Regions from separate parts of the Bradyrhizobium sp. CCBAU 051011 genome, predicted to be linked through region 1. Evidence: predicted binding sites of a transcription regulator. Region 1 holds the regulator's gene; each other region holds the start of a gene.

Evidence for each region. Region 1 encodes PhoB, which activates phosphate uptake and scavenging genes when phosphate is short. Its sites were predicted from a motif close to TGTCATNNANCTGTCAT; they were not measured.
Region 2: a site for PhoB is predicted at 3,163-3,179, ahead of ACH79_RS30575 (RNA degradosome polyphosphate kinase). Genes of this name have one in related genera too.
Region 3: a site for PhoB is predicted at 4,727-4,743, ahead of phnF (phosphonate metabolism transcriptional regulator PhnF). Genes of this name have one in related genera too.

What each region holds. Positions count from the first base shown of each region.
Region 1 is NZ_CP022222.1:1,698,868-1,705,189, forward strand. It holds gene ACH79_RS08160 (aspartate aminotransferase family protein) at 1-861, opposite strand, end outside; gene ACH79_RS08165 (GcrA family cell cycle regulator) at 1,361-1,873, shown strand; gene phoB (phosphate regulon transcriptional regulator PhoB) at 2,233-2,937, opposite strand; gene phoU (phosphate signaling complex protein PhoU) at 3,011-3,727, opposite strand; gene pstB (phosphate ABC transporter ATP-binding protein PstB) at 3,739-4,560, opposite strand; gene pstA (phosphate ABC transporter permease PstA) at 4,557-5,402, opposite strand; gene pstC (phosphate ABC transporter permease subunit PstC) at 5,407-6,322, opposite strand, start outside.
Region 2 is NZ_CP022222.1:6,517,149-6,523,470, forward strand. It holds gene ppx (exopolyphosphatase) at 1-876, opposite strand, end outside; gene ACH79_RS30575 (RNA degradosome polyphosphate kinase) at 889-3,087, opposite strand; gene ACH79_RS30580 (DnaA ATPase domain-containing protein) at 3,239-3,916, opposite strand; gene ACH79_RS30585 (CDP-alcohol phosphatidyltransferase family protein) at 4,014-4,556, opposite strand; gene purM (phosphoribosylformylglycinamidine cyclo-ligase) at 4,707-5,780, shown strand; gene purN (phosphoribosylglycinamide formyltransferase) at 5,777-6,322, shown strand, end outside.
Region 3 is NZ_CP022222.1:5,151,035-5,157,356, forward strand. It holds partial or broken gene ACH79_RS24000 (chloramphenicol acetyltransferase) at 1-55, opposite strand, end outside; gene phnC (phosphonate ABC transporter ATP-binding protein) at 244-1,059, shown strand; gene phnD (phosphonate ABC transporter substrate-binding protein) at 1,135-2,043, shown strand; gene phnE (phosphonate ABC transporter, permease protein PhnE) at 2,112-2,999, shown strand; gene phnE (phosphonate ABC transporter, permease protein PhnE) at 2,996-3,850, shown strand; gene phnF (phosphonate metabolism transcriptional regulator PhnF) at 3,962-4,690, opposite strand; gene phnG (phosphonate C-P lyase system protein PhnG) at 4,805-5,278, shown strand; gene phnH (phosphonate C-P lyase system protein PhnH) at 5,280-5,885, shown strand; gene ACH79_RS24040 (carbon-phosphorus lyase complex subunit PhnI) at 5,888-6,322, shown strand, end outside.

The DNA.
Region 1 (6,322 bases):
GGCGGCTGAAATCGCCAGCGGATTGCCGCCGAAGGTCGAGCCGTGCGAGCCGGGCGTCATGCCGCTCGCGGCCTCCGCCGTCGCCAGCACCGCACCGATCGGAAAACCGCCGCCGAGCGCTTTCGCCAGCGACATCACATCCGGCGTGACGCCGACGCGCTTGTAGGCAAACAGATCGCCGGTGCGGCCCATGCCGGTCTGCACCTCGTCGAACGCGAGCAACAGGCCCTTCTCGTCGCAGAGCTGGCGCAGCGCCTTGAAGAAGGATTGCGGCGCCGAGCGCACGCCGCCTTCGCCCTGCACCGGCTCGATCAGGATGCCCGCGGTGTTGGGACCGATCGCCTTCTTCACGGCTTCCAAATCGCCATGCGGCACCTGGTCAAAACCGTCCATGGGCGGGCCAAAGCCTTCGAGATATTTGGCGGAGCCGGTGGCCGCGAGCGTGCCCAGCGTGCGGCCGTGGAAGGCGCCCTCGAAGGTGACGAGGCGATAGCGCTCGGGATGGCCCTTGGAGAATTGATAGCGGCGCACGACCTTGATCACGCCTTCCATCGCCTCGGCGCCCGAATTGCAGAAAAACACCAGGTCGGCAAAGCTCTGCTCGCACAGCCGCGCGGCCAGCTTCTCGCCATCGGGCGACTTGAACAGGTTCGACATGTGCCAGAGTTTCGTCGCCTGTTCCTGCAGCGCCTTGATCAGATGCGGATGGCAGTGACCCAGCGCATTCACCGCGACGCCCGAGGTGAAATCGAGATAGCGCTCGCCATTGGTTGCGGTCAGCCAGCAGCCCTCGCCGCTTTCGAAGCCGAGATCGACCCTGGCGAAGACGGGAAGCAGATGCGACGTGGCGCTATTGGTCATGGCAATCACAAAAGGTTTGCACTGAAGGTTGACCGGCCGGGGACACGCAGGCAGTGGCGCGAACGCGGCAGCAGCCGGTCTGGCGAAAACGAAACGTGCCGCCTCTTAAGGGCGGCACGTGAGAGGTATTCTATGTCGGCCGGGAGCGCTGTCAACACGCCACGGAACGGCCTTTCCTGCAGTGCAAGATGCCAAAATCCGTAGGATTGCGGTGTGGTGGAAAACACGCAGTGAAACGCCTAGATGTCAGAAGATGTGGACGTTGGGGCGCGGACTCTTGCGCCCGAGTCACGCCATATTGTAGCGTTTGGGCTGTCGGGTACGACATCTCGTGCGGCAGTTCTGATCCCTAAGAGTCCATTTGTGCAGGCGTAAACGTTCGGGCGCGGTTAACGCGCCCGGCGAGGGCTAAGGGATTCTGACCGCAGGGATTTTTGAGACGAATGACATCGCCCGCGCTGCCCTCGATTGGCCGGCGCGATGCGAAGGGAAGATTACGATGACGGTTTTGACCTGGTCCGACGATCGCGTCGAGCAGCTGAAGAAGCTCTGGGAAGCCGGATTGTCCGCGAGCCAGATTGCCGCGGAACTCGGAAATGTGACGCGAAACGCCGTAATCGGCAAAGTGCACCGGCTGGGCCTGTCCGGCCGAGCCAAGAGTCCCTCCTCGGCCGCTCCGCGGCAGCGCAAGGCACGCCCCGCCGCCCAGCAGATGATGCGGGTGTCGCGCCCGGTCTCGCGCGGCAACACCGCGCTGGCGCACGCTTTCGAGGTGGAGATCGAGGCCGATCCGGTCGCCTTCGACAATGTAGTGCCGATGAGCCAGCGGCTGTCGCTGCTCGAACTGAACGAGGCGACCTGCCACTGGCCGGTCGGCGATCCTTCGAGCCCGGAATTCTTCTTCTGCGGCGGCAAGGCGCTCAGCGGCCTGCCCTACTGCGCGCATCACTCGCGCGTGGCGTATCAACCGGCCGCCGATCGGCGGCGGCAGCAGCCGAAGCAGACGAGGTAAGGCGCGCTCATTTGCGCGAGACGTAAGCGCTCCGCGCAAGGTGCGCTCCCTCGCCCCGCTCTTGCGGGGCCACGACGAGCGAAGCTCGCGCTGAGAGGGTTGGGGTGAGGGACTCTGTCCGCGATTGTGGTCTATCGATAGACCTGTGCCCCCTCACCCGGATCGCCGATGCGGCAACCACCGTCATTGCCAGCGACAAACGCCGAAGCTTTTGCGCAAGGGAACGAAAGCGACGAAGCAATCCATACTTGCCGCGTGGCACTATGGATTGCTTCGCTTCGCTTCGCTCGCAATGACGATGAGAGAGCTGCCGCTTTGCCGGGGACGACGGTGGAGTTTGCGCGGATGATAGCGAAGCCTTACGGCTCCACCTTGGCAAACCGGTCATCCAGCGCATAACCGGCGCCGCGCACGGTACGGATCGGGTCCTGCTCGCGGCCGGGGTTGAGCAGCTTGCGCAGGCGGCCGATGTGGACGTCGACGGTGCGTTCGTCGATATAGATGTCGCGGCCCCAGACGCTGTCGAGCAATTGCTCGCGGCTGAACACGCGGCCGGGATGTTCGAGGAAAAATTCCAGCAGGCGATATTCGGTCGGGCCGAGGTCGATCTGGCGGCCGGAGCGCGCGACGCGGCGTTTCTCGCGGTCGAGTTCGATGTCGCCATAGGTCAGCACGGTAGCGAGCCGCTCCGGGCTTGCCCGACGCAACAGGCCTTTCACCCGCGCCAGGAGTTCCGGCACCGAGAACGGCTTGACGATGTAGTCGTCGGCACCGGTCGCAAGCCCCCGCACCCGCTCGCTCTCCTCGCCGCGCGCGGTCAGCATGATGATCGGTAGTTGCTTGGTTTCGGGGCGAGCGCGCAGGCGGCGGCACAGCTCGATGCCGGAGAGGCCCGGCAGCATCCAGTCGAGCACGACGAGGTCGGGCACGCGCTCCTTCAGCCGCGTATCGGCGTCGTCGCCGCGGCCTACGGTCTCGACCTCATAGCCTTCAGCGTCGAGGTTGTAGCGCAACAGCGTGGTCAGCGCTTCCTCGTCCTCGACCACCATAATGCGTGCGCTCATCCTTTTCTTGCCTCTTCTGTCTGACGCGTTTTCTTCACGCGAACCGGCCTCCACTTCGCTCGAAAACGCTACGTCAACTATTCGGCACGGTCGTAGCAAACGTCGTCATGTCGCCCTTCGGGCGCTTGTCGAGCATCTGCTGTCCCTCGATCATGTAGAACACGGTTTCGGCGATGTTGGTCGCGTGGTCGCCGATCCGCTCAATATTCTTGGCGCAGAACATCAAATGAATGCAGAACGAGATGTTGCGCGGGTCTTCCATCATGTAGGTGAGAAGTTCGCGGAACAGCGAGGTGCAGATGGCGTCGACTTCCTCGTCGCCTTTCCAGACCGCCATTGCCGCCGGCAGGTCGTGCGCGGCATAGGCGTCCAGCACCGACTTGACCTGCGTTTGCACCAGATCGGTCATGTGTTCGAGGCCGCGCATCAGCTTCAGCGGCTGGAAATCGTTCTCCAGGGCCGCGACCCGCTTGCCCATGTTCTTGGCGAGATCGCCGATCCGCTCCAGATCGGTGGCGACGCGCATGGCGCCGACGATTTCGCGCAAGTCGATCGCCATCGGCTGGCGGCGGGCGATGGTCAATACCGCTCGCTCCTCGATCAAATGCTGCAGGCGGTCGATCTCGACATCGGTTGCGACGACGCGCTTGCCGAGTGCGACGTCGCGGCGGACCAGCGCGTCGACAGATTCGGTGATCATGCGTTCGGCCAGGCCGCCCATCTCCGCGACCAGGCGGGTGAGTTCCTGAAGGTCGCTGTCGAACGCCTTGGCGGTGTGCTCGGAAGCCATGTCTTGTCTCCTCAGCCGAACCGGCCGGTGATGTAATCCTGGGTGCGTCGGTCGCTCGGCGAAGTGAAGATCTTGTTGGTGTCGTCGAATTCGATCAGCTCGCCGAGATACATGAAGGCGGTCTTGTCGGAGACGCGCGCCGCCTGCTGCATATTATGGGTGACGATGGCGATGGTGTAGTCCTCCGCCAGTTCCTGAATCAGTTCCTCGATCTTGGCGGTCGAGATCGGGTCGAGCGCCGAACAGGGTTCGTCAAACAGGATTACCTCGGGCCTGACAGCGACCGTGCGGGCGATGCAGAGCCGCTGCTGCTGGCCGCCGGACAGCGAGAGGCCGGAGGCGTTCAGCTTGTCCTTGACCTCGTTCCACAGCGCGCCGCCGCGCAGCGCCTTCTCGACCCGGCCGTCCATTTCCGACTTCGAGATCTTCTCATAGAGGCGGATGCCGAAGGCGATGTTTTCGTAGATCGTCATCGGGAACGGCGTCGGCTTCTGGAACACCATGCCGACGCGGGCCCGCAGCAAATTGAGGTCGAGCTTGGGGTCAAGGATGTTGGTCTGGTCGAGCATCAGCTGACCGGTCGCCTTCTGGCCGGGATAAAGGTCGTACATCCGGTTGAAGATCCGCAGCAGCGTGGACTTGCCGCAGCCGGATGGGCCGATGAAGGCGGTGACGCGGTGGGTGCCGAGCGTCAGGTTGATGTTCTTCAGCGCGTGATGTTCGCCATAGTAGAAGTTCAGGCCGCGGGCGGTCACCTTCGGCGCGGCCTCGGGCAGCGCTACCTGCGGAACGGGCCCGCTCGCGGAACTCACGGATACGGAGAGATCGGTCATTTGGATGTCCTCTCGGCGCCAAGAATGCGCGCGCCAATATTCAGGGCAAGTACGGTGAGCGTGATCAGCAGGGCCCCGGCCCAGGCGAGCTGCTTCCAGTAGGCATAGGGGCTCTGGACGAAGTTGTTGATGGTGACCGGCAGGTTCGCCATCGTCTTGGTCATATCCAGGCTGAAGAACTGGTTGGACAGCGCGGTGAACAGCAGCGGCGCGGTTTCGCCGGCGACGCGGGCGGTGGCCAGCAGGACGCCGGTGATCAGGCCGGCGCGCGCGGCGCGGTAGGCGATCCGCCGGATCACCAGCGAGCGCGGCATGCCGAGCGCGGACGCCGCCTCGCGCAAGGGATTGGGCACCAGGCCGAGCATGTCCTCGGTGGTGCGGACCACCACCGGGATCACGATCACGGCGAGCGCCAGACAGCCGGCGAAGGCCGAGAAGCCGCCCATCGGCACCACGATGGCGCCGTAGATGAACAGGCCGATGATGATCGACGGCGCGCTCAGCAGGATGTCGTTGATGAAGCGGATCACCGAGGTGAGCTTGTCGTGCTTGCCGTATTCGGCGAGATACGTACCTGCGAACAGGCCGAGCGGCGCGCCGATGCCGACCCCGATCACGGTCATCATGATCGAGCCGATGATGGCGTTGCGCAAGCCGCCATCGGTCGAACCCGGCGGCGGCGTATCCTGGGTGAAGACGGCGAGATTGAGCCCGGTGACGCCGTTGTAGAACAGCGTGAACAGGATCAGCGCCAGCCAGGTCACGCCGAACAACGCGGCGCCCAGGCAAAGGAACTTGACGATGATGTTGTTGCGGCGGCGGGATACGTAAATCGGATTCATGATCTCAGTTCCCCGCTTTCTTTTCCAGCCGCATCAGCATCAGCCTTGCGGCAGCAAGAACGAAGAACGTCAGCACGAACAGCAGCAAGCCAAGCAGGATCAGGCCGGATTGATGTAGCCCGTCGCTCTCGGCGAATTCGGAAGCGATGGCGGCGGATATCGTGGTGCCCGGCGCGAAGATCGAGGACTGGATCTTGAACGAATTGCCGATGATGAAGGTCACCGCCATGGTCTCGCCGAGCGCGCGGCCGAGCGCCAGCATGATGCCACCGATCACTCCGACTCGGGTGTAGGGGATCACCACGTTGCGAACGACTTCCCAGTTGGTACACCCCACCCCGTAGGCGGCCTCTTTGAGCACCGGCGGGACCGTCTTGAAGACGTCGACCGAGATCGCGGTGATGAAGGGCAATACCATGATCGCCAGAATCAATGACGCGTTGAACAAGCTGAGATAGGACGGCGGACCAGCGAAGATCGTCCCCAGCACGGGAACGCCGTCGAACACGCTGATCATCAACGGCTGGAAGGTGTTGGCCAGGAACGGGCCCAGCACGAAGAAACCCCACATGCCGTAGATGATGGAGGGAATGCCGGCCAGCAGTTCGATGGCAAGTCCGATCGGACGGCGCAGCCAGATCGGACAGATCTCGGTGAGGAAAATCGCGATGCCGAGGCCGACGGGAATGGCGATCATCATCGCGATCACGGAGGTGATCAGCGTGCCATAGATCGGGCCGAGCGCGCCCAACACCGGCGGATCGGCCGAGGGCGCCCAGCGTTGCGTCCACAGGAAGGCTGCGCCATATTCACGGATGGCGGGCCAGGCGCCAACAATGAGCGAAATGATGATGCCGCCGAGGATGAGCAGAACCGAGATCGCGCAGGCGCGCGTGATCCAGTAGAAGGTGACGTCGCCG
Region 2 (6,322 bases), 4.3 Mb from region 1:
GCCGAAGGTCGAGAACACGATCGTCTTCGGCCGGCCGACAAGGATGATGTATTCGAGAACCAGCGCCGCGTAGGTCAGCAGCGGCCGCCGCGCATCGGCGACTACCTCGATATCGGCGAGCATGTTGGCGGCCGCGAGCCGGCGCAAGCGTCGGGCGAAATCAAGCGCGTCGGCGGCGGGTATCGAATAGCCGTGCATCACGCGCAGCGGATAGCCGCTTTGGACGATGTGGATGCGCGCCAGTGCGCGCCAGGTGCCGCCGACGGCGTAAAAGGTGCGGCCGCGGGCGGCCTTGAGCTGGGCAACACCGGACAGATCGTCGCGCACGATGCGTTCGGCGCGCTTCAACGATTTGTCGGACAGGTCCTGCAGCGCAAGGCTTCCGAGCGGCAACGTGACGCCGCTGTGAACCCGGCTTTTCTGCACGTCGATCAATTCAAGCGAGCCGCCGCCGAGGTCGCCGACGATGCCGTCGGGATTGTGGATTCCAGAGACGACACCGAGCGCGGAAAGCTTTGCTTCGCGCGGTCCCGATAGGATTTGAATCGGTGTGCCGCAGATACGCTCGGCCTTGGCGATGAAGTCAGGACCGTTCTTGGCGTCGCGGCAGGCGGCAGTCGCAATGGCGAAGACGCGTCCCACCTGCTGGATACGGCACAGCGCCCGGAATCGCCTGAGCGCCGTCAGCGCCCTGGCAACGGCATCCTCGGCCATCAGACCGGTGCTCTGCACCTCGCGGCCGAGCCCGCACAGCGCCTTCTCATTGAAGATGGTGACAAGGCTGCGCGCCATCGTCTCATAGACGACGAGACGAACCGAGTTCGAACCGATGTCGATGACGGCGACGCTGGAAGCGCGCTTTCGCGGCCGCTTCACAGCCGCGGCCCCTTATGACGATGGTTGGCGCTCGTTACGGCGCGTGAGCCGGCGCGGCGAAGATTCCTTGAGAGACTTTCCACGACCAGACAGGCTCGGATTCGTCATGAAGTAATTGTGCAAGTTGAACGGCTCTTCGCCTTTCGCGGCCTTCATACGCGTTGAGGACCCATCCGGCAACAACTGCCAGCTCTGCTCGGTATCCTTCAGGTTCGCGACCATGATCTGTTCGAGAACCTGCTGATGTACCGTGGGATTTTGCAGTGGACAGAGCACTTCGACGCGGCGGTCGAGGTTCCGCGGCATCATGTCGGCGGACGAGATATACACAGCCGACTTCGGGCCGGGCAGGCCTTGCCCCATACCAAAGCAGTAGATTCGGCCGTGCTCAAGGAAGCGGCCGATGATCGATTTGACCCGAATGTTCTCGGAAAATCCGGGAATGCCCGGCCGCAGGCAGCAGATGCCACGCACCACCAGGTCGATCGACACGCCGGCCTGCGACGCTTCGTACAGCGCGTCGATGACATCGGGGTCGACCAGCGAGTTCATCTTCATCCAGATCGCTCCCGGCTTGCCGTGTCGGGCGTGATTGGTCTCGCCTTTGATATGTTCGATGATGCGCTTGCGCAGCGTCAGCGGCGACACCGCCATCCGCTCGATGTCGCTCGGCTCGGCATAGCCGGTGATGTAGTTGAACACCCGCGCCGCATCGCGGCCGATGATGGGGTCCGAGGTGAAGTAGGAGAGGTCGGTATAGATGCGTGCGGTGACCGGATGATAATTGCCGGTGCCGGTATGCACATAGGTCGTGAGGTTACCACCCTCGCGCCGCACCACCATCGAAAGCTTCGCGTGCGTCTTCAGTTCGAGGAAGCCGTACACGACCTGCACGCCGGCGCGTTCGAGGTCGCGCGCCCAGCGGATATTGGCCTCCTCGTCGAACCGCGCCTTCAACTCGATCAGCGCCGTCACCGACTTGCCGGCCTCGGCGGCCTCGGCCAGCGCGCGCACGATCGGTGAATTGTTCGAGGTGCGATAGAGCGTCTGCTTGATGGCGACGACGTCAGGATCGCGCGCCGCCTGCTGCAGGAACTGCACGACGACGTCGAAGGATTCATAGGGGTGATGGACGATCAGGTCCTTTTGCCGGATCGCCGCGAAGATGTCGCCGCCATGGTCGCGCACCCGCTCGGGATGCCGCGGCACATAGGGTGTGAATTCGAGGTCGGGCCGGTCGAGCCGCGTGAGCTGCGAGAGCTCGTTCATCGCCAGCACGCCATCGACCAGAAACACTTCGTCGTCCGCCGCCGAAAGCGCTTGCCGCACAAAGGCGCACAGCTCTTCGGGCATCTTGGCTTCCATCTCCAGCCGGATCACCGAGCCGCGCCGCCGCCGCTTCAACGCGGTCTCGAACAGGCGGACCAGGTCTTCGGCCTCTTCCTCGATTTCGAGTTCGGAGTCTCTGATGATGCGGAAAGCGCCTTGGCCCTTCACGGTGTAGCCGGGGAACAGGCGGCCGATGAACAGGCCGGTGGCCTGCTCCAGCGGGATCAGATGCACGGCGCCATCGCCGGTCGGAGGCATGCGGATGAAGCGGTCGATCTTGCCGGGCATGCGGATCAGCGCGTTCATCGCCTTGCCGTCGGAAGTCCGCGCCAATTGCAGCGCGATGGTGAAGCCGAGGCTCGGGATGAAGGGGAAGGGGTGCGCCGGATCGATCGCCAGCGGCGTCAGCAGCGGGAAGATGTTACGGAGGAAGTGATCCTCGAGCCAGCCGCGCTCCGTCTTGGTGAAGTCGTGGCCGTCGACCAGCTTGATGCCGGCATCCGAAAGCATGGCGCGCAGATCGCGCCAGATCGCCTGCTGGTCGGAAGCGAGCTCCGAAACCGTCTTGTTGATGAGGGAGAGCTGCTCGGACGGCGTGAGCCCGTCGGGGCTGCGTTCGGCAATGCCTTCGCGGACCTGTGCCTTGATACCGGCGACGCGGACCATGAAGAACTCATCAAGGTTATTGGCGGAAATCGACAGGAACCGCACCCGCTCCAGCGCGGGATGGCCGGGATTGACCGATTCCTCGAGCACCCGACGGTTGAAATGCAGCCAGGATAGTTCCCGGTTGATGAACCGCTCGGGGCTGGTGGCAATCGCGGGAGGCGCCTCGGCAATTTGTTCTTTTTCTTTGATATCAATAACTTGGGCCGATTCCATGAGGCTTTGATCCATCTCGGGCTGGGGCGCCGGCATTTATTTAAGCGAATGCCGCCCAAACCATGTGATATTCCGATGACGTTTCAATGACATTGATGTTCCGCCCAATGCCGCCGTCAAGGCGACAGGACGCAGCACGCACCCTCGCCCTTCAGGCGTTCCGCAGCAGTTCTGCGGCCAGGGCCCGGGTCACGGGCCGGCCGAGCCGCAGCGCCTCGGTATCCAGAAGCTCGATCGCCCGGCGGGCGGCGGCATAGGAGCGCTCGATCCGGCTGGCGAGATAGCTCACAACCGTCTCGTCGATGCTCAACTGGCGGTCGGCGCAGAATTTGACGATCAGGCCGCGAAACAACAGGTCGTCGGGCGGCAACAGCGACACGGCGGGTGCGGCGCGCAGCCGCGACCTGAGATCGCGCAATTCGAGCTCGAACGAAGCCGGCGGAACGCGAGCCGTGATCAGGATGAAAGCCCCGTCCTCGCGCGCCAGATTCAGGAGGTGAAACATTGCGCGCTCATCGAAGTCGGCCGGCTTCAGGTCTTCGACCACCAATGCCCCGGTTGTGAGCGCACCGGGGACGGAAGCGGGGGTAAGCGCGTGTGCCGATATCGAGCGCGCGCCGGCCTGTTCGGCCCAGATCGCGGCGAGGTGGCTCTTGCCGGAGCCCTCCGGTCCCATCAGCACCATCACGCGGTTCGGCCAGTCCGGCCAGCTTTCGATCAGCGCGAGCGCGGCTTCATTGGCAGGCCCTTCCAGGAAATTGTCGCGGGTCAGGCTCTCCGCATGCGGCAGCGAGAAAGCAAGCTGACGAGGTTGAACGCGAACTGCCACGCAAGTCTCCAGGCCGGGATTCCAGGGCATTCATAGCGTTTTCAAGCGAAATGGCTACGGGTTCGCGTGAGGAAAACGCATCAAATAAAGGAAGAAGCTAGCGCGCTTCGATCGTGCTCATGTGCCGAACCCACTCGACGAGATAGAGCGAGACCGAAACCAAAGTAAAGACTGTAACAAAACCCATCAGGATCACGTCATAGGGCGCCGGCTTGAAATTGAAACCGAGCGAGGCCAGCACCAGCGCTGCGAACGCCACCTGCGCCACCGTGTTGAGCTTCGACACCATCAGGGGTTTCATTGGGATCGGCTTGTCGAACAGCCATGACACGATCACCGCCGTGACGATCATGATGTCGCGCGACACCACCAGGATGACGAGCCAGCGCGGAACCGCGCCCCAGATGCCGAGCGCCACGAAGATCGAAACCAGGAGCGCCTTGTCGGCGAGCGGGTCGAGCAGGGCGCCGAGCTCGCTCGACATGTTGAAGCGCTTGGCGAGAAAGCCATCGACGGCGTCGCTGACGCCTGCAACGACGAAGATCGCAAACGCAATTTCCATCTGGCTGGAAACGATCGCCCAGACGATGACCGGGACCAGAATGATGCGCCCCAGCGTAATGATGTTCGGAATACTCAACTCGGTCGCTTCCCGGCTCCCGGCCTTAGATCCGGCCCCTGGCGGGTTCAGCCGGCTCTTATCTACATAGTATATGCGCCAAGCGCTTGCGAGCCATTGCAGGATCGCGGAATTCCTCGTAACCAGCGGTCATCATACTGGAATTTGGGCATGAACGACCGCAAAAACGGGCTGACTTACGCGGATTCGGGGGTCGATATCGACGCAGGCAACCGCCTGGTCGACCTCATCAAGCCGATGGTGCGCGCCACCGCCCGGGCCGGCGCCGACGCCGAAATCGGCGGATTCGGCGGGCTGTTCGACCTCAAGGCGGCGGGGTTCAAGGACCCCGTCCTGGTGGCGGCGACCGACGGCGTCGGCACCAAGGTCAAGATCGCGATCGAGACCGGGCTGCATGGCGGCATCGGCATCGACCTGGTGGCGATGTCGGTCAACGACCTCGTGGTGCAGGGCGCGGAACCGCTGTTCTTCCTCGACTATTTTGCCTGCGGCAAGCTCGACCCCGAGGCCGCGGCGGCCATCGTGGCCGGCGTCGCCGAGGGCTGCCGGGAGTCCGGTTGCGCCCTGATCGGCGGCGAGACCGCCGAGATGCCGGGCCTCTACAAGGACGGCGATTACGACCTCGCGGGCTTTGCGGTCGGGGCTGCCGAGCGCGGCACGCTGTTGCCGAGCGCGGATATCGCGGTGGGCGACGCCGTGATCGGACTGGCCTCGTCGGGCGTTCACTCCAACGGCTTTTCGCTGGTCCGCAAGATCGTGGAAAACTCCGGCCTCGGCTTCGGTGCGCCGGCGCCGTTCTCGCCGGTCATGACGCTGGGCGGCGCGCTGCTGGCGCCGACGCGGCTCTATGTGAAATCGTGCCTGCGCGCGATCCGCGAGACCGGCGCGATCAAAGGCCTCGCCCACATCACCGGCGGCGGCTTCACCGACAACATTCCGCGCGTGCTGCCAAAACATCTCGGCGTCGGCATCGATCTGGCGCGGCTGCCGGTATTGCCGGTGTTCAAATGGCTGGCCGAGCAGGGCGGTATCGCCGAGCTCGAATTGCTGCGCACCTTCAACTGCGGCATCGGCATGATCGCAATCGTCAAGCCGGATGCGGTCGAGAAGGTAACGGAGATCCTCACCGAAAGCGGCGAGACCGTCGCCTTGCTCGGCGAAGTGATCCCGGCGTCGGGCGAACATCGCGTAGTCTATAACGGCCATCTCGATCTCGCCCCATGAAACGCCGTGTCGCCATCCTGATCTCGGGGCGCGGATCGAACATGGCCGCGCTGATCGATGCGGCGAAAGCTGCCGACTTTCCGGCCGAGATCGTCGCCGTCATCTCCAACCGGGGCGATGCGCTGGGGCTAGAGCGGGCGGCTGCGAACGGCGTCCCGACGATCGTCATCGAGAGTAAGCCGTTCGGCAAGGATCGCGCCGGCTTCGAAGCGGTGCTGCAGCGGGCGCTCGAAGAACGGAAGGTCGAACTGATCTGCCTCGGCGGCTTCATGCGCCTGTTCACCGCGGAGTTCGTGCAGCGCTGGTACGGCAAGATGCTCAACATCCATCCCTCGCTGCTGCCGTCCTTTCCGGGCCTCGATCCGCACGGCCAGGCGTTGCAGGCCGGGGTGAAGATCTCGGGCGCCGCCGTGCATTTCGTGATTCCTGAAACCGACGCCGGCCCGATCGTGATGCAGGGCGCGGTTGAAGTGGCCGATGACGATACGCCGGAGGCGCTATCGCAGCGCATCCTTGGCATCGAGCATCGCATCTATCCCGAG
Region 3 (6,322 bases), 3.5 Mb from region 1:
GCACTGACGCGGTGGGGTCGATCGTCGGTTCAGTGGAAAGCAACTTGCCGGCCATCGGTGGACGTCCATCAGCAATCGGGGAAGGGCGGTGCGCTCGTCTTCGATGCGCTTGATGACAGGATCATGACGGATGCATGACGCCGACCGCTGCTGTGGACGAACGCCGCACCGCAGCAGTCGTGTCACACAACTGTAAGATCGAGCCGCTAGCGATGCTCCACGACCGGAACTCTGGAGCACTACATGCTGGTGGTAGAAGGTTTGACGTGCCGGTTCGGCACCAAGGCCGCGGTAGACAATGCGTCATTCTCGATTCAGCCCGGCAGCTTCGTCGGCGTGATCGGCAGATCCGGCGCCGGAAAGTCTACGCTGCTTCGGATGATCAACCGTCTCGCCGAACCTTCCGAAGGCCGCATCCTGTTCGAAGACGTTGACGTGACCGCGCTGCGCGGCAGGGAGTTGCGGCAGTGGCGTGCGCGCTCGGCGATGATCTTTCAGCAGTTCAATCTGGTCGGCCGGCTCGATGTCCTGACCAATGTGCTGATGGGGCGGCTTTCGACAGTGCCGACATGGCGGTCGCTGGCGCAGCTCTGGCCCGAAGAGGACAAGGCAATTGCGATGTCGGCGCTCGAGCAATTCGACATGGCCTCGATTGCGGCGCAGCGCGCCGACCAGCTCTCGGGCGGTCAGCAGCAGCGCGTCGCGATTGCGCGTGCGCTGGTTCAGCAGCCCGCAATGATACTCGCCGACGAGCCGATCGCCTCGCTCGATCCCCGCAACACTCGGATCGTGATGGATGCGCTGCTGCGCATCAACAAGCACTTCGGAATCACGGTGGTCTGCAATCTGCATTCGCTGGATCTGGCGCGCAGCTACTGCGATCGCCTGATCGGTATGGCCTCGGGTCGAATCGTATTCGACGGCGCGCCCGCGGCGCTGACCGATCGCATAGCGCGCGAACTCTACGATCTTGAGGCAGATGAGGTGATGGGCGTTGCGCCTGAGCATGTGCCGGCCAGCGCGGCGATTCCTGCTCTCGGCACGGTTGCCGCAGCCTGAGTGCTGCGTCTGTAAATCAAGAGTGGCGCGGGACTGAAATCTCGCCAGCTTCATCACTGCGAAACAGGAGACGTCATGATAGACCGTCATATGATTTTCGCCGCAGCGGCGGCATTGGTATTCTCAGCCTCGGCTGCCACGGCTCAGGACTGGAAGGCAAAATATCCTGAATTGGTGTTCGCAAAAGTTCCTGATGAGAATGCCTCGGGCACAACCAACCGATGGACGCCTTTGGCGGAGTATCTGTCCCGCGAGCTCGGAACCAAAGTCACGCTGCGGATCGCAAACGATTATGCCGCCGTCATCGAAGGCCAGCGGGCAGGGAACATCCACATAGCGATGTATGGCCCGGCGTCCTACGCGCGCGCTTACATAATCGGTGCGAAGGTCGAGCCGTTCGCGATCGAGGTGAATGGCGACGGAACCAAAGGCTATTATTCGGTCCTCTATGTCAAAAGCGATTCGAGCTACAAGGACATCAAGGACTTGAAGGGCAAGAATCTCTGCCTTGTCGATCCCAACTCAACGTCAGGCAACAACGTCCCGCGTTTCGCGATGGACAAGATGGGTATCGACCCGGAAAAGTTCTTCTCCAAAGTAGTCTATTCGGGAAGCCATGAAAACGCGGTGATCGGACTTGCGCAGGGTACCTGCGACGCGGCGTTCAACTGGTGGAACGATGAGAAGGAGTCAAACCTGCTCCGGATGGAACGGAAGGGCATGGCGAAGGCCGCCGATTTCAAGATCATCATGAAGTCCGAACAGATTGTGAATTCGCCGATGGCGTATCTCGGAAGCCTGCCCGCCGACCTCAAGGCGGCGATCAAGAAGGCAGTGCTGGAAATTGCGGTGAAGGACAAAGCCGCTTTCGACAAGATCTACGAGGGGAAGCAGTTGCCCTTCGTCGAGGTTGATCACAAGGCCTATGAGGCTGTGATCGATCTGACCAAGTTTGTCGACAGCATTCGCAAGCAGAAATCCTGAGGGGAACGAAGGGACCAGATGGATTGGGCAGATCGCGAGATCTGCCGATTCTCTCTCCTGAACATCCCATGCGAACAGCAGTCCCCGAATTTCCGGAAGCCAGGCTGCGAGAGCTCGCTGATCGCTATGCGGCTGCGGTTGCCGCCAAGCGGCGGCGCGTTTGGCTAGGTTCGGCGGTCCTGATCGCCGCGGCGATTGCTGCTGGCTGGATGGGCGATGTCAACTTTGGGAATTTCGTCGAGAATTTCTGGCGCTTCCCGGCCTATTTTGCCAGCATCGCCCCTAAATTTTCGTTCTCGACTGCGTGGGTTGATCTCACGGAGTGGCTTTGGGGACTGCCTCGCTGGACGCGACTTCTCGGAGACACGTTGCTGATCGCGTATATGGGAACGCTCACTGGAGCGATATGCGGCTTCGTTCTCTGCTTCCTCGCATCGGCCAACCTCGTGAAGTCCCGCACGACCGTTTTTGTTACGCGGCGCGTTCTCGAATTTTGCAGGACCGTGCCGGAGATCGTCTTTGCCCTGATTTTTGTGCTGGCGTTTGGTCTGGGGCCGCTGCCGGGCGTTCTCGCCGTCGCAATCCATACCACTGGAGCGCTGGGCAAGCAGTTCGCCGAAGTTGTTGAGAATATCGATAGCAAACCGATCGAGGGGGTGGCGGCAAGCGGAGGAAGCTGGCTTCAGATTGTCCGGTTTGGCGCGGTGCCTCAGGTTCTCTCGAACTTCGTAAGCTATGCCCTGCTGAGATTCGAGATTAACGTCCGCGGCGCGGCCGTGATGGGCTTTGTCGGCGCCGGCGGGATCGGGCAGGATTTGATCGAGGCCGTCCGCAAATTCTATTACACCGATGTCAGCGCCATCCTTTTGCTCATTGTCGTCACCGTCATGTTGATCGACTTTATCACGGAGCGGGTGCGCCACCGCCTCCTCGGGCTGGAGGGCTCCGCGACATGAACTCCTTCAGTTTTGAAAACCGAGCCGGCATCGTTGAACGTTATCCGGACATTTTCCGCCCGGACTGGTGGCACCGAGCAAAAATCGCAATCGGCTTTGGCGGGGCGATAGCGCTTTTTCTGTTCGGGATTGTCCAGCTCGACATTCCCTTTCACCGACTCTCTGACGGAATGGTCCGGCTGGGTGAATTCGTTCGGCTCATGTTGCCGCCTAATGCTGGTTCCTGGGCGGAAGTATTGAAATATCTGCATGCGCTCGGAGAGACGGTTTCGATTGCATTTCTCGGCACGCTGGGCGGGGCACTGCTGGCGTTACCGGTATCCCTGCTGGCGGCGCGCAATGTAGTTGCAAACCGGATCATCCACCTTTTGACACGCCGCAGCCTCGATACCATCCGTGGTGTCGATACCTTGATCTGGGCCCTCATCTGGGTCGGCGTCGTAGGGTTGGGTCCGTTTGCAGGTATCCTTGCGGTCATCTGCAGCGATTTTGGGACTTTTGGGAAGTTATTCTCGGAAGCTATCGAGGCTGCCGACAAGAACCCCGCTGAAGGGGTCAGATCGTCGGGCGGCAACCATCTCCATAGCGTCCGGTTCGGATTGTTGCCGCAGGTTTTTCCGATCTTGTTGAGTCAGGTGCTCTACTATTTTGAATCGAATACGCGGTCAGCGACGATTATCGGAATCGTCGGGGCAGGCGGAATTGGACTTCAGCTTGCCGAACAAATCCGTGTGCTGGAATGGCAGAAAGTCTCTTTCCTGATCCTGATGATCCTGATCGCGGTGTCCGCCATCGACTGGATCTCGGGCAAACTGCGCTTTGCCATCATCGGGCAGCGGGCGTTGGCGTGATGATTCCGTAGAGTGGGCAAAGGCGCGTTAGCGCTGTGCGCATCGTCTATCGATAAACCGCAATCGGGATTGGTGGGCACGCTTCGCTTTGCCCACCCTACGAGCTACAAACTAACCATTCTCCACCAGGAACTCGACGCGCTCGGCCGCAAAGCGCGAGCGCTTGGTCGTCAGCGGCTGGCCCGCGGCATCGACGTCGGTGCTGTCAACCACGAGCACGGGACGGCCGAGCGCGAGGTCCAGCCGCGCGGCGTCGGTTGCGTCGACGATGCCCGCAGTGATCCGGGTGGACGTGCGACGAAAATCCCGGATCCCGTAATGCGCAACCAGCTTGGTCATCGAGCGGACATTGGCGAACACCTTCCCGGCGTCGGGGAAGCGCTCGGCCGAAAGCCATGTGGTGCTGACGCAGATCGGTACGCGGTCGGCGAGCCGCACCGATTCGATCCGGACCAGGGGCGCACCGGTCTTTAGTCCTAGTTCTCGCGCGAGTTCACGCGTGGCTGCTTCCTCCGCCGCATCGATGAACTGCCCGCGCGGCTCCCGACCCCCGGCCCCGACGATTTCGGAAAACCGCGTCCGGGAGCGCAGGGGATAGCCGATGCGTCCCGTCTCGACATAGGTACCGCTGCCGCGCTCGGCGCGCACCAGGCCGCGTTCGGCAAGCGTGGCGAGCGCCCGGCGCACGGTGTGGCGGTTGACGCGATAGGTTTCGGCGATCTCAATCTCGCCCGGCAGCTTTTCGCCGGCGGCAAAGCGGCCGTCGGCGATGCCGCGCTCGATGCCGTCGGCGACCTGCCGCCACAGCGCAACGCCGGAGGGCGTATCCTGGATGCTCATGGAACGAAACCGGGCATCGGAGAAAAATCACCTCATAGTCACGAAACTGTCATGGCGCTTCGTTATCAAGTTGTCTAGTATCATAGACAACTTGATTCAGGCAAGGTCGATATGATGGCGGGTGACGAAAGTCTGGCAGACGAAGACGGTGGGCAGGCGCGACGCAAGGCCGCGATGGCGGTGCTGGCCCACTCCGAGGTCGTCGACATTGCCGCTCATCTCGAGGCGATTGCGTTGCCCGCGCATGAGGACCTGCGCGTATCAGAGAACGGCCTGGTCATGGTACGCGGCCGGATCGGCGGCGATGGCGCCCCCTTTAATCTCGGAGAGGCCACGATTTCGCGCGCGGCGGTGCGGCTTTCGACCGGAGAAATCGGCTTCGGCTACACGCTCGGCCGCGACCATCGCAAGGCGAAGCTGATCGCGCTGTGCGACGCCATGGTGCAGTCGGATGAGTTCGCGGCCGCGGTTGAAGCCGAGGTGATTGCGCCGCTGCGTACGGTGATGATGGAGCAGCGTAACCGCAAGGCTGCGGAGACGGCGGCAACACGGGTCGATTTCTACACTCTGGTGCGGGGTGAGGGCTGATATGACGACCGTTGCCGAATTGCCCGCAGGATTTGCCGACAAGGTGTTGTCGGCGCAATCGACCTTCCGGTCCGTGATGGATGCCATGGCGCGCCCCGGCAGCATTCAGCGCATCGCGTCACTGGCCGGTGCACCTGACGCGATGATGTGCGGCACGGCCGCCATCGCGCTGACGCTGTTCGATCACGATACGCCGGTGTGGCTCGACGGGCGGATGTCGGCGACGGCTGATGTCGCCAAATGGCTCAAGTTTCACACCAGCGCACCGATCGTTTCGGATTCGTCGACTGCCGGTTTCGCGCTGGTAGGCGATCCGCACGGCCTGCCGTCGCTCGATCGCTTCGCGTTCGGCAGCAACGAATATCCGGATCGTTCAACGACGCTGATCCTGCAGGTCGAAAGCCTGTCGGATGGTCCCGCGATCGAGTTGCGGGGGCCCGGAATCGACGGAACCGTGACGCTGCGCGCTTCAATCCAGCCGCAGGATCTGTTCGAGCGGCTAGCCGTGAACGCCGCGCTGTTTCCGCGCGGCATCGATGTCGTGCTGGTTCATGACGATGCCATTGTTGCGATACCGCGCACGACGCGGCTGGTGAGGGGAGGCTGACGATGTATGTTGCCGTCAAGGGAGGCGAGCGCGCCATCGAGAACGCCCACCGCCTGCTGGCGCATGAGCGGCGCGGCGACCGCGAGGTTCCCGAACTGTCGTTGGCCCAGATCTCCGAGCAGCTGTCGCTCGGTGTCGACCGCGTCATGACCGAAGGCTCGCTGTACGACCGCGAACTGGCGGCACTGGCCATCAAGCAGGCGCGGGGCGACCTGATCGAAGCGATCTTCCTGGTACGTGCCTTCCGCGCCACGCTGCCGCGCTTTGGTGCGACGGAGCCGGTCGACACCGGCGCGATGCAGGTGCGACGGCGAATTTCCTCGACGTTCAAGGATATTCCGGGCGGGCAGATTCTGGGGCCCACTTTCGACTATACCCATCGTCTGCTGGACCCGCAGCTTGCGGACGGATGTTCGCCGGATGCGCCCGCGACTGGC